DNA from 3 places in the Megasphaera intestinihominis genome. Region 2 is predicted to be linked to each of the others. Evidence: riboswitches for the same ligand, from Rfam matches in the RefSeq annotation. Region 2 holds a riboswitch; each other region holds the start of a gene.
The links. A riboswitch is a leader RNA that binds a small molecule or an ion and turns the genes downstream of it on or off. The one in region 2 is predicted to bind ZMP and ZTP.
Positions count from the first base shown of each region.

Region 1: another riboswitch for ZMP and ZTP. It lies ahead of WMO23_RS01295 (L-lactate MFS transporter); the one in region 2 lies ahead of WMO23_RS03460 (phosphoribosylaminoimidazolecarboxamide formyltransferase).
Region 3: another riboswitch for ZMP and ZTP. It lies ahead of WMO23_RS05270 (formate--tetrahydrofolate ligase); the one in region 2 lies ahead of WMO23_RS03460 (phosphoribosylaminoimidazolecarboxamide formyltransferase).

Region 1 covers NZ_JBBMEU010000004.1:9,332-13,480, forward strand. Annotated here, with positions in the region: gene WMO23_RS01295 (L-lactate MFS transporter) at 499-1,737, opposite strand; ZMP/ZTP riboswitch at 1,812-1,896, opposite strand; gene WMO23_RS01300 (D-alanyl-D-alanine carboxypeptidase family protein) at 1,947-3,092, opposite strand; gene rsmG (16S rRNA (guanine(527)-N(7))-methyltransferase RsmG) at 3,110-3,820, opposite strand; gene mnmG (tRNA uridine-5-carboxymethylaminomethyl(34) synthesis enzyme MnmG) at 3,807-4,149, opposite strand, start outside.
Region 2 covers NZ_JBBMEU010000013.1:22,040-26,188, reverse strand. Annotated here, with positions in the region: gene WMO23_RS03465 (molybdopterin-containing oxidoreductase family protein) at 1-863, opposite strand, end outside; gene WMO23_RS03460 (phosphoribosylaminoimidazolecarboxamide formyltransferase) at 1,151-2,326, opposite strand; ZMP/ZTP riboswitch at 2,380-2,457, opposite strand; gene WMO23_RS03455 (acyl CoA:acetate/3-ketoacid CoA transferase) at 2,653-4,149, opposite strand, start outside.
Region 3 covers NZ_JBBMEU010000024.1:1,294-5,442, forward strand. Annotated here, with positions in the region: gene WMO23_RS05260 (site-2 protease family protein) at 1-168, opposite strand, end outside; gene WMO23_RS05265 (cyclodeaminase/cyclohydrolase family protein) at 332-952, opposite strand; gene WMO23_RS05270 (formate--tetrahydrofolate ligase) at 954-2,633, opposite strand; ZMP/ZTP riboswitch at 2,685-2,762, opposite strand; gene WMO23_RS05275 (phosphohexomutase domain-containing protein) at 2,816-4,149, opposite strand, start outside.

The DNA of each region.
Region 1 (4,149 bases), on a different contig from region 2:
TAACGGTTCTGCCATAACATCGCCTATGGTGATGCGTTCATCGTTCGTCGTAAATCCACAACATCTCCTGACTGCGATTCCGTAGGGGCCGGCCTGTAAAGGCGGCCCGCTACGCGCGGAGGGCTTCCCGAAGCGTCGTTGTCAGTTTGAGTCTGTCGCCGCACAGCGGCATCTGAGTCCAAGAGAACGCAGGCCGTCGGTCGCAGGTCGCAAAACCATGCCACATATATCAGTTAAGTATATCTTCCATTGTTCACAACGGGACGCCCAAGGCTCCCCTTTATAGGGGAGCTGGCCGCTGAAGGCGGTCTGAGAGGTTAAAGAGCGTCCCTTACGCACGAGGCCACAGGCCTTGGATTATTTGTCGCCTGACTGCGATTCGTTCATCGTTCATCGTTCGTCGTTCATCGAAAAAAAGCTGCCGCATGAGCGACAGCTTTTTTCGTTGTAGGGGCGACCCGTGGGGCGCCCGAACGACCTACGGCCTACGATGAACGATCATCCCCGTGCTTCTGCGACGCGGGCGATGCCGTGGCGGGTGCGGTATTTGAGGAAGAGCATCAGGGCCAGGGCGACGGTGAAGGCGCCGACGAAGAAGTACAAGGTGACGGCATAACTATTGGTATTTTCTTTGATGAGCGACAGGACCAGGGGGCCGGCAACGCCGGCAGCGCCCCAGGCCGTGAGGATGCGGCCGTGGATGGCACTGAGGTATTTCGTACCGAAGAGGTCGCTGAGGTAGGCCGGCATGCACGAGAAGCCGCCGCCATAGCAGGAAATGATGAGCAGGACCAGGACCTGGAAACTGAAGGCGCCCGTAACGCCAGCCAGCTGCCAGAAGGCCAGGATTTCAATGATAAAGAAGAGGACATACGTAGCCGAGCGGCCGATGTAGTCGGATATGGTCGCCCAGGCAATGCGGCCGGCGCCGTTCATGAGGCCGATGAAGCCGACCATGGAAGCCGCTGCCATAGGCGACATGCCGACGACATCCTGTGCCATGGGCGAAGCGACGGACAGCAGGGCGATACCGCAGGTGATGTTGGTGAAGAAGAGCCACCAGATGGCGTAGAACTGCCAGGTCTTCATGGCCCGGCGGACGGTGAACTGCGGCTGGGCGTCGGCGTATTCGACGGAAGATTCTTTTTCGGCCTTGGCCGGAACGTCTCCGGCTGCCGGCGGAGCCAGGTAGAGCGACGAAGCCGTCATGACGACCATATAGACGCAGCCGAGGATGATGAAGTTAGCGACTAAGCCAAAATGCTGGACCAGCAGCTGCATGGCCGGACCGGCGATGAGGCTGGCAAAGCCGAAGCCCATGATAGCCAGGCCCGTAGCGAAGCCCCGACTTTCCGGGAACCATTTGACCAGTGTCGATACGGGCGTGATATAGCCCGTCCCCAGGCCGACGCCGCCGATGACGCCGTAAAAAGCGTAGAGCATGGGCAGGCTGTGGGCATAGAGAGCCGCTGCCGTGCCGAACATGGCCGTGACGAAACAGGTCATGGATAAGAGGCCGGACTTACGGGGGCCGATTTTCTGGACGAAACTGCCCAAAAAGCCGGCCGACAGGCCGAGAAAGAGGATGGCCAGGGAAAAGGTCCACGTCGTTTCCTTGAGGGTGAATCCCATAGATTCCATGATGGGCTTGGTGAGGACGCTCCAGGCGTAGACACTGCCGATACAGAGGTGGAGCCCCATGGCAGACAGGGCGATGAGCCAGCGATTTCGTTTCATTTAGACAACACTCCTTGTGAGGAGCCAGGCTGGCGAAAAAAAATACCGGCCGCCTGGCTCAAGAATATGTAGCATACTCTTGCCCAGACGGTCGGCATGAAAAGCTCCGTACAGTTCACGTGGTTACTCCACTCGATTCCGTCAGTCCTGTACGAATCTGCTGATGTGCTTATTATACGAATATGGATGGAGATTGTCAATATCCATTTTTAGGCAGCCGGCGAGAAGGGAACGTAAGGCTGGCTGGAAACAGCCGGCTTACTGGTCTTCACCGTATCAGCTTTGGCAGCGGTTTTCGCAGTCGTCTTGGCTGCCGTTTTAGCAGCTGTTTCCGTTGCGGTCTTTACCTTTGTAGCTGTCTTGACAGGCGCTTTGGCCGCAGCCGTGGAAGCGGCAGCCGTAGCTGCTTCCTGCTTCTGCTGCGATGCCAGTTCAGCAGCCTGGGCCTGTTTTTCCTTGATATCCGACAAGGTCTGGCCTGCCGGTGCCTGACGCAGGATATAGACGTTTTCTGCCGGTTCGACCGGTTTCAGGACGGAAAAACCATAGGCCATCAATTTCTGGGCATCGCCGAAGCGGTCGTCCGAGTTCATGATGGAAGCAATGACCGTCCGGCCATCCTGGGTAGCCGAAGCGACCAGGCAGGGACCGCCGGCATTGGTCGTACCGGTCTTGATGCCGTTGGCACCTGGGAAGCCGCTGGTCAGGAAATAGTTCGTCGTCGTGCAGTGCTTGGACCCGCCGTTGATATAGGGCATGTCGTATTCACTGTGGCTGACCATGTCGCGGAATTCCGGCATTTTCATGCCATAAGCGGCAATCGTCGCCATATCGCGGGCCGTCGAATAGTGATCGCTGTCCGGCAGGCCATGGGGATTGGCGAAATGGGTATTCGTGCAGCCCAGGGCGGCTGCTTTTTCATTCATCTTGGCGACGAAATCGGCCTGGGTCGGCGTAACCGTTTCGGCTACGGCAACGGCTGCATCACAGCCGGATACGGTCATCATGCCGGTCAGGGCATGGCGCAGGGTAATCTGGTCGCCAGGATCGATGCCCAGAACAGACGCATCGCTTTCGATGTTGTAGACGTCATTGGTGATATTGAGGGGCTGGTCCATTTTGCCCTGGGCCTTGCCCAATTCGACGCCGAGGATACCGGTCATGATTTTCGTCGTACTGCCCGGATAGGCCCGGTCGTCGGCATTTTTCGCATAGAGCGTGTCACCCGTATCGGCATCCATGACATAGGCGGCATGAGCGCTGATTTCAGGCGGCTGCGGCGTATCGGCAAAGACGGCGGCCGACACGGTCAGGCAGGCGGCTGCAGCCAGACAGAAGATTCTTTTCAAAGACATAGCATACACTTCTTTCTCTATAAGGGATTTTTCGCAGCCATCTTGGGCTTGCGGGGATACTTTTTGGGGCTTTCCTTCACTTTCTCGATGTAAAGGACGGCGCGGACGTCATCGAGTCCCGGCAGGTGGACAGGCCGGACTTCGGCGACTTTGCCGCCCAGGATCTGCAGGGCTTTTTCGCCTTCTGCCAGTTCGTCTTCATACTGGGCCCCTTTGAGGGAAATGAAATAGCCTCCGGTCTTCACGTAAGGCAGGGCCCATTCGGCCAATATGTTCAGGCGGGCGACGGCCCGGCTGGTGACGATATCGAAAGCGCTGCGGTATTCCGGCTTATGGGCCATTTCTTCGGCCCGGCCGTGGAGGAACGACGCCGTCAGTCCTATATCGCTGACCGTGTTTTCCAGGAAGGTCAGGCGCTTTTGCAGGGAATCGAAGAACGTCACGTTCAAGTCCGGCCGGTAGATGAGCAGGGGCAGGCCGGGGAATCCGGCGCCAGTCCCCAAATCGAGGACACGAGCGCCTTCTTTGAAATAAGCCGGGTCATAACAGGACAGGCTGTCGGCCATGTGCTTGATGGCGACGCCTTTCGGGTCGGTAATGGCCGTCAGGTTCATGACTTTATTCGTTTCCACCAGTCTTTCATTAAAAGCGCAGAACTGGGAAAGCTGCCCGTCTGTCACGGTAAGGCCCATGGCCTTCAGGGCCTGTTCTAATTCACTGCGAAACATGATTTTTTTCCTCCCGGCTGTGCTGTTCCAGTACGATGAGCAAGGCCGTGATATCCGCCGGGGACACACCGGAAATACGGCTGGCCTGGCCTAAGGACAAGGGCCGGATTTCATCGAGTTTCTGCCTGGCTTCGGCCGACAGGGTGTCGATATCGGCATAGACGATATCGGCGGGCATCTTCTTCTGTTCCAGGCGGTTCATCTTTTCGACTTGTTCCATCTGGCGGCTGATATAGCCTTCGTACTTGATCATGATTTCGATTTCTTCTTCCACGTCGGCAGCCAGTTCCGGCAGGTCGAAGACCGTCCGCAGGGCCTCGTAGTCGACA
Region 2 (4,149 bases):
GGCGCCCGGGCCCGGCCGTAGGCGTGGGCCAATTCGACGATGACGTCGGCCGGCACGCCGGTGATGCCCTGCGTTTTTTCCGGCGTATACTTGGACAGGACGTTCTTTTTCAAGTCCTCCCAGCCGAGGACGTTCCGGTCCAGGAAGGCTTCGTCAGCCAGGCCGTCACGGTCGAGGACATGCATCATGCCCAGGGCCAGGGCTCCATCCGTACCGGGGCGGACGGCGATGAAGTGGTCGGCCAGGTCGGCCGTCTTGTTGCGATAGGCATCGATACACCAGACGACGGCCCCTTTGGCCCGGGCCGCTTCGACGTCGTGGTGGAAGTGGATATTCGTGGCCAGCATATGGATGCTCCAGAGGAAGATGCAGTCGCTGTCCTGGGCTGCCTGCGGCGCCGTCGGCATGGTATTGCCCATGACGTCCTTGAAGCCCCGCCCTTTGGCCGGAGCGCAGATGGTCCGGTCCAGTTCCGAAGCACCCAAACGATAGAACAGGCCGTGCAGGGCGTCGTGCTGGACGATGCCCATGGTACCGGCATAAGAATAGGGCAGGATGGCTTCGGCACCGGCTTCGGCGATGATGGCCTTCCAGGTCCCGGCTATTTCTGCCAGGGCCTGGTCCCAGGAAATGGGCGCGAACTGGCCGCTTCCCTTGGGGCCAATCCGCTTCAGCGGCGTCGTCAGGCGGCGCGGCGAATGGACGGTCCGCTCATAATGGGCCATCTTCGGGCACAACGTCCCGCGCGTAAAGGGATGGGACTTGTCGCCGGCAACGGATACGACGCGGCCGCCGTCGACCGTCACGACGAGCCCGCAGGCATCGGGGCAGTCATACGGACAGACAGATGTACAGGTTTTCATGGTATCACCTCTTGTTTCGTGGAAAAAAGGAGCTGTCGCATCGCGACAGCTCCTTTTAAGCAGTTAGCAGTTAGGGGTTAGCAGTTAGCAGATGGCATAACCCTTCGTGCGACAGCGCCTTTTCTTGTAGGGGCGCCACGTGGGGCGCCCGCTCTGGGATAGGTACGATTTCCCGACCCGTTTGCTAGAAGAATCATCCAAATTCCTAACAGGTCTCCCACGTGGCCCCTACAAACTATAGAGCATAGGAACCCCGCGAGCGGTCCTTCTTCTTCCCAGGGGAAGCCTTAATGATGGAACAGGCGCAGGCCGGTCATGGCCATGGCGATGTTGTATTTATCGCACGTTTCGATGACATTGTCGTCGCGGATGGAGCCGCCGGCCTGGGCGATGTAGTCGACGCCGCTGCGATGGGCCCGTTCAATGTTGTCGCCAAAGGGGAAGAAGGCATCGCTGCCCAGGGCTACGCCGTGGAGCTGGGCGATCCAGGCTTTCTTTTCTTCCCGTGTGAGCGGTTCCGGTTTTTCCGTGAACAAGTCCTGCCAGATGCCGTCGGCCAGGACGTCTTCGTAGTCATCGGAGATGTAGACGTCGATAGCGTTGTCGCGGTTCGGACGGCGGACATCGTCGCGGAAAGGCAGGTTCAGGACTTTCGGGTTCTGGCGGAGCCACCAGATATCGGCCTTGTTGCCAGCCAGGCGCGTGCAGTGGACGCGGGACTGCTGGCCAGCGCCGACGCCGATGGTCATGCCGTCTTTGACGTAGCAGACCGAATTGGACTGGGTATATTTCAAAGTGATGAGGGCGATCATCAAATCGCGCTGAGCTGCTGCCGGGATATTCTTGTTCTTCGTCGGGACATTTTTGAAGAGGTCCGTCGTAATCTTGGCTTCATTGCGTTCCTGTTCAAAAGTGACGCCATAGACTTCCTTCGATTCGACGAGGCGCGGCTTGTAGTCCGGGTTTATCTGGAGGACGCAGTAATTCCCCTTCTTCTTGGTCTTCAAAATAGCCAAGGCTTCGTCGCTGTAGCCCGGAGCGATGACGCCGTCCGAGACTTCCCGCTTGAGGAGCGTTGCCGTTTCGACATCGCAGACGTCGGACAGAGCGACGAAATCGCCGTACGAGCTCATGCGGTCAGCACCGCGGGCGCAGGCATAGGCCGAAGCCAGGGGGGACAATTTCAAATCGTCGACCCAGTATATCTTTTTCAGGGTATCACTCATGTCCGTAGCGACGGCGGCCCCAGCCGGGCTGACGTGCTTGAAGGAAGCCGCTGCCGGAAGGCCTGTCGCTTCTTTCAATTCTTTGACCAGCTGATAGCTGTTGAAGGCGTCGAGCAAATTAATATAACCGGGACGGCCGTTGAGGACCGTAAAGGGCAGGTCGCTGCCATCTTTCATATAAACCCGGGCCGACGACTGGTTGGGATTGCAGCCGTATTTTAATTGCAGTTCTTTCATGGTGATTCCTCCTGAATAGTTAAGCAAAAATAAAAAATACCGACACTTCTGGAACGTTTCGCCCAGACGGTCGGCTCGTACGAATCATGCTCCCCGTGGTAACTCCACTTCCGTCAGTCACATGTTTCAGATTTATTATACCGTCCGCAGACGGGAGATGTCAAGAAAAAGGACCGCCCTTCGGACGGTCCCTTTTTCTGTAGGGGCGCCACGTGGGGCGTCCGCTCCAGGATGATGTGATTTCCATTTCCCATTCGGTTTACTGGGAGAAACATCCAAATTCCGAACGGGGCGCCCACGTGCGCCCCCTACAGTGCCACTATCCACTAACCCGCCTGTTGTTCAAAGATGTCCTGGGCCAGGCCCATGGGTTCATCGCGGAAGAGGCGTTCATCCATGGTCTTCAGATTTTCGGCGATGTGCGGTACGAATTCCATCTGGTCGAGGATGTCCTTTTGCAGATCCACGCCCGGTGCGATTTCCGTGAGGACTAAGCCCTTATCGGTGAGGACGAAGACACAGCGTTCGGTGATGAACATGACCTGCTGGTTGTGTTTATGGGCATATTCAGCACTGAAGGTAATCTGGCCGACCTTATCGATGAATTTCTGGACAGCCCCTTCATGGGTGATGACCAGTTTGCCGTCCCGGATTTCTTCGCGCAGGCCCTTGGCCGTAAAGGTGCCGCAGAAGACGACTTTATGCGTATTCTGGGTGATGTTGATGAAGCCGCCGCAGCCGGCGATGCGGTCTTTGAACTTGCTGACGTTGACGTCGCCTTTGGCGTTACATTCTGCCATGCCCAGGAAAGCCATATCCAAGCCACCGCCATCGTAAAAGTCGAACTGATACGGATGGTCGACGATGGCATCGGCGTTGGCCGAACCGCCAAAGTCCGCGCCGCTGGCCGGTACGCCGCCGATAGGCCCGGCTTCGACGGTCAGGGTCAGCTGGTCGCCGATACCTTCTTCGTTAGCTACGCTGGAAACACCTTCAGGAATCCCGATGCCCAGGTTGACGACGGCGTTGGGAACGAGTTCCATCGCAGCCCGACGGGCGATAACCTTGCGGGCATTGAGTTCCATCGGCGGAATCTGGGACAAAGGCATACGCATTTCACCGGTATAAGCCGGGTTCTGGACCTGACGGACCTTGGACAAGACGATGTAGTCGACGTCGATGCCCGGCAGGACGACGTGTTTCGGCGGAATCGTCCGGTTTTCGGCCAGCGTTTCGACCTGGACGATGACCATGCCGCCACTGGCTTTGGCTGCCAGGGCCATGGGCAGGAGTTCCATGCGGACTTCTTCATTATCCGTCGATACGTTGCCATTCAAGTCGGCGCAGGTCCCGTGGACGATAGCGACGTCGATGGGGAACGGTTTGTACCAGAGATATTCTTCGCCGTCCAGTTCCTTGACTTCTACCAGGTCTTCCTTAGTGATGCTGTTCAATTTCCCGCCTTCGATGCGGGGGTCGACGAAGGTATTGAGGCCGACACGGGTAAACAGGCCCGGTTTGCGGCCGGCAATGCTGCGGAACCACTGGGCCATCGTGCCCTGCGGCAGGTTGTAGCCTTCGACCTTATTGTCCATGACCAGTTTCCCCAGTTTGGGAGCCAGGTTGTAATGACCGGCAATAACCCGTTTCAGCATGCCTTCGTGGGCGAAATGGCTGGCACCCTTGCTCACACCGTCACCGATGCCGGCCGTATGGACCAGTGTCAGCTGCTGCGGATATCCGGTCTTGGTAAAGCGGTCTTCCAGGGCCTGCAATACTTCTTCCGGCAATGCACACTGTGCAAAACCACAAACGGCGATAGT
Region 3 (4,149 bases), on a different contig from region 2:
GACCGGGTCGATATGAGCCACGGGGTTCAACGTAAGGCGCCCCATCAGACGCGGCGTATCATCGCCCATCCAGTCTGCCACCTGGGCATGGGCGTATTCATGGATGACCATGGCGATGAGCAGGCCGGGAATCCCGGCAATAATAGAAAGTATATTAAAATCGAACATAGAATTCTCCTTTCGTTAATATTTCTATTATACGGTATCTAGGAGAAGATAACAAGATGTGGCTAGGGGCTAGGGATTAGGGGCTAGGGGCTAGGGGTCAGGGGTTAGCCGCTGACTGCTGAGTGCTAAAAAAGGCGCTGTCTTCATGCGACAGCGCCTTTTTTCACCGCTTCCGGTATTCATATTCTACGTTTTGTTCGACGATGGCCGCTTTTTCTTCGATTTCGCGGATTTCGTTGATCATCTTCGTCACGAAGGTTTCATCCTTGATGGATTTCAGGTTGATGCGGACGCTGTAAAAAGCCGAGCGCATGGCTGCCCTGGCGTTCATGGTGGCAATGACGCCGTCCGTGATGACCCAGGCGTTGCCGTAGCGGACGACTTGTTCCGCCAGCTGGAGGAGGACGAAGATGTCCTTGCCCAGTTCAAAGGGCGACAGGGCCGCATCCTTGAAGGCCTGCTGGACCTTGGCCGCCCGGTCCGGCGTATCCTTGGGCAGGCGGACGGCGCGGATGACGCCATCGAAGGCCGCCGCGTCTTCAGCGATGCCGTCGAGGTAACGCTGGCGAAGGCCGTGAGCCTTATCGCGGATGGATACCATGAGTTTCTCGATTTCATCGTAGCCCTTCTTGCCGATGGTCAGGTTGGCGACCATCTCTACGAGCGCTGCTGCCGAAGCAGCGGTCATAGCGGCGATGCCGCCGCCGCCGGGAACGGGTTCCTTGGAAGCCGTGACTTCCAGGAGCCCGTCGAGGGGCATGGATTGGAATTGTGCAAAATCCATCTTAGAACAATCCCGTAATGATGCCATTTTCGTCGATGTCCATGCGGTTGGCAGCCGGTACTTTCGGCAGGCCCGGCATGGTCATGATATTGCTCGTCTGGCAGACGATGAAGCCCGCACCGGTGCAGACGCGGACGTCTTTGACCGTGACTTTGAAGCCCTTCGGTGCCCCCAGGAGCGCCGGGTTATCGGACAGGGAATACTGCGTCTTGGCCACGCAAATCGGCATTTTATCGAGGCCAAAGGCTTCCAGTTCCTTGATCTGTTTCTGAGCGTTGCCTTCAAAGAGGACGCCGTCGCCGCCGTAGACTTTCTTGACGATAGTTTCCAGTTTTTCAGGAATCGAAGCGTTGACGTCGTAGAGCGGTTTGTACGGGGTCTTCGGCTGCTGCAGCAGTTTCAGGACTTTTTCGCCCATTTCGACGCCGCCTTTGCCGCCTTCGGCCCAGCAGTTGTTGAGGGCGACTTCGACGCCGTAATCTTCGCAGAGTTTCCGCAGCGTAGCGATTTCTTCATCTGTATCGCTGATGAATTTATTGATGCCTACGACGACGGGGACGTCGAAGAGGCGCATATTTTCGATGTGTTTGGCCAGGTTGGCAAAGCCCTTCTTCAAGGCTTCGACATTTTCTTCCTGCAAGTTCTTCTTGTCGACGCCGCCGTGCATCTTCAGGGCACGGACGGTCGCGACGATGACGACAGCATCGGGTTTGATGCCGGCGAAACGGCATTTGATGTCCATGAATTTTTCAGCACCCAGGTCGGCACCGAAACCAGCTTCCGTAACGGCGATATCGCCCATCTTCATAGCCAGTTTGGTTGCGACGACAGAGTTGCAGCCGTGGGCGATGTTAGCGAAGGGACCGCCGTGGACCAAGGCCGGCGTATGTTCGATGGTCTGGACCAAATTCGGCTTGATGGCATCTTTCATGAGGATGGCCATGGCGCCTTCGACGCCGAGCTGACGGGCTTTGACCAGATTGCCGTCCAGGTCATAGGCCACGGTGATGTCGCCCATGCGCTTCTTGAGGTCCATGAGGTCGCTGGCCAGGCAGAGGGCTGCCATGATTTCCGAAGCGACAGTGATCATGAAATGGTCTTCCCGCGGGAAACCGCAGACTTTGCCGCCCATGCCGACGACGACGTTGCGCAAAGCCCGGTCGTTCATATCCATGACGCGTTTCCAGATGATGCGGCGCACATCGATGCGCAGGGCGTTGCCCTGGTGGACGTGGTTGTCGATGGCTGCGGCCAAGAGGTTATTGGCTGCCGTAATGGCGTGCATGTCACCGGTGAAGTGCAGGTTGATGTCTTCCATGGGCAGGACCTGGGAATAGCCGCCGCCAGCAGCACCGCCTTTGATGCCGAAGACCGGCCCCAGGGACGGTTCGCGCAGGGCGACGACAGCCTTATGGCCCATGTAGTTCAGTGCCTGGGCCAGGCCGATAGTGGTCAAGGTCTTACCTTCGCCAGCCGGTGTCGGCGTGATGGCCGTGACCAGGACCAGTTTCCCGTCTTCATTCTTCGACAGGCGCTTGATGGCGTCAAAAGAAATCTTTGCTTTATATTTTCCGTAGAGTTCCAAGTCATCATCGGTGAGGCCGACTTGTTTTGCAATGGCCGTAATCGGTTCCAATTTCGTCTGCTGTGCAATTTCGATATCGCTCAATACCTTTGCCATAGTAGTTGTCACTCCTGTTCTTTTCTTTGCATAAAAAAAGCCGCTCCGCTGGAAGGTTGCCCAGACGGTCGGCTTCAAGAAATCATGCTCCCCGTGGTAACTCCACTTCCGTCAGTCACATGATTATGGCTTCATTATACAAAAAAAGAACCCTCTGGTCAAGGGTTCTTTTTCAGGACATCTTACTGGATCACGCTGGTATCGAGGTGTTCAAAGCCCGTGAGCAGGCCTTTCACCTGATTGGCGATCTGCTGACAGCCGCCTTTTTCCCTGCTTTCGATGTTCAGCGGCATGTTCGGGTCGTGGAGGGACATGCGCAGCAGGGCCCAGCCGTTAGGGAATACGAGACGCACGCCTTCATAGGACGGCTTGGCGATGGCGATGCCCGCTTGAGCGGCCCGTTCTTCAAACTGTTTAAGTACGTCAGCGCCGTAGGCCTGGACGTCGTCTGTGCCGGTGATTTTCAGGCGGAATTCGACGCCTTCCGCAGGATGGCCCAATTTGGCAATGAGGTCGCCGAGCTGTTTGCCTTCCTTCTTGGCTTTCGTCGCAGCGATGAGCAGTTTGACGGCCAGGTACGCGCCGTCGTCGAGGTAGTAGTTTTCACTCAGCGCGCCGTGCCCGGATGTTTCGATGGCCAGCGGCGAAACGGTGCCGGCCTTGTTGAGGCGGATACATTCGTCGATGACATTCTTATAGCCCCGCATATAGCGGTGATGGACCAGATGGAGTTCATCTTGGAGGAACGTCGTCAATTCGTCGGATGTGACCGAGTCGGTGACGATAGTGCTGCCGGGATAATCAGGCGCCAAGATGGCGGCCATCATGGCGATGAGGGCGTTGCGGTTGATTTCTTCCCCATCGGGCAGGACGGCGCTCATGCGGTCCACGTCGGTGTCGAAAATGAGGCCCAAGTCGGCTTTGTTGTCGAGGACGGCCTTGCGGATAGAGGCCATGGCATCGGCATTTTCCGGGTTGGGGATATGGTTGGGGAACATGCCATCCGGTTCGAGGAACTGGCTGCCCGTCGTATCGGCGCCGAGTTCCGCCAGGACCTTAGTGGCAAAGAAACCGCCGCTGCCGTTGCCGGCGTCGATGACGATGTGCATCCCTTCCAGAGGACGGTCGTACATGCCGGAACAGAGGCCGGCACAGATCTTACGGCGCAGGTGCAGGGCGTAGAGGTCGATCAGATCCAGCGAGGCAATGGCTGCCGATGATACGGCCATGGCCGACAGGCCCGAAGCCAGGGTCAGGACTTCTTTGACTTCGCTCTTTTCCAGGCCGCCGTCGACGGTAAAGAATTTCAGGCCATTGCGGTTATAGGGCAAATGGCTGGCCGTAATCATGATGGAGCCATCCATGTGGGTATCTTCAAAAATAATGGACATGAACATGGCCGGCGTCGAAGCCAGGCCGCAGTCCGTGACGTGGACGCCCTGACCGAGGAGGCCGCCGAATACGGCTTCTTTCATCATGCCCGCCGACACGCGGGAATCGTGTCCGACGGCAATGC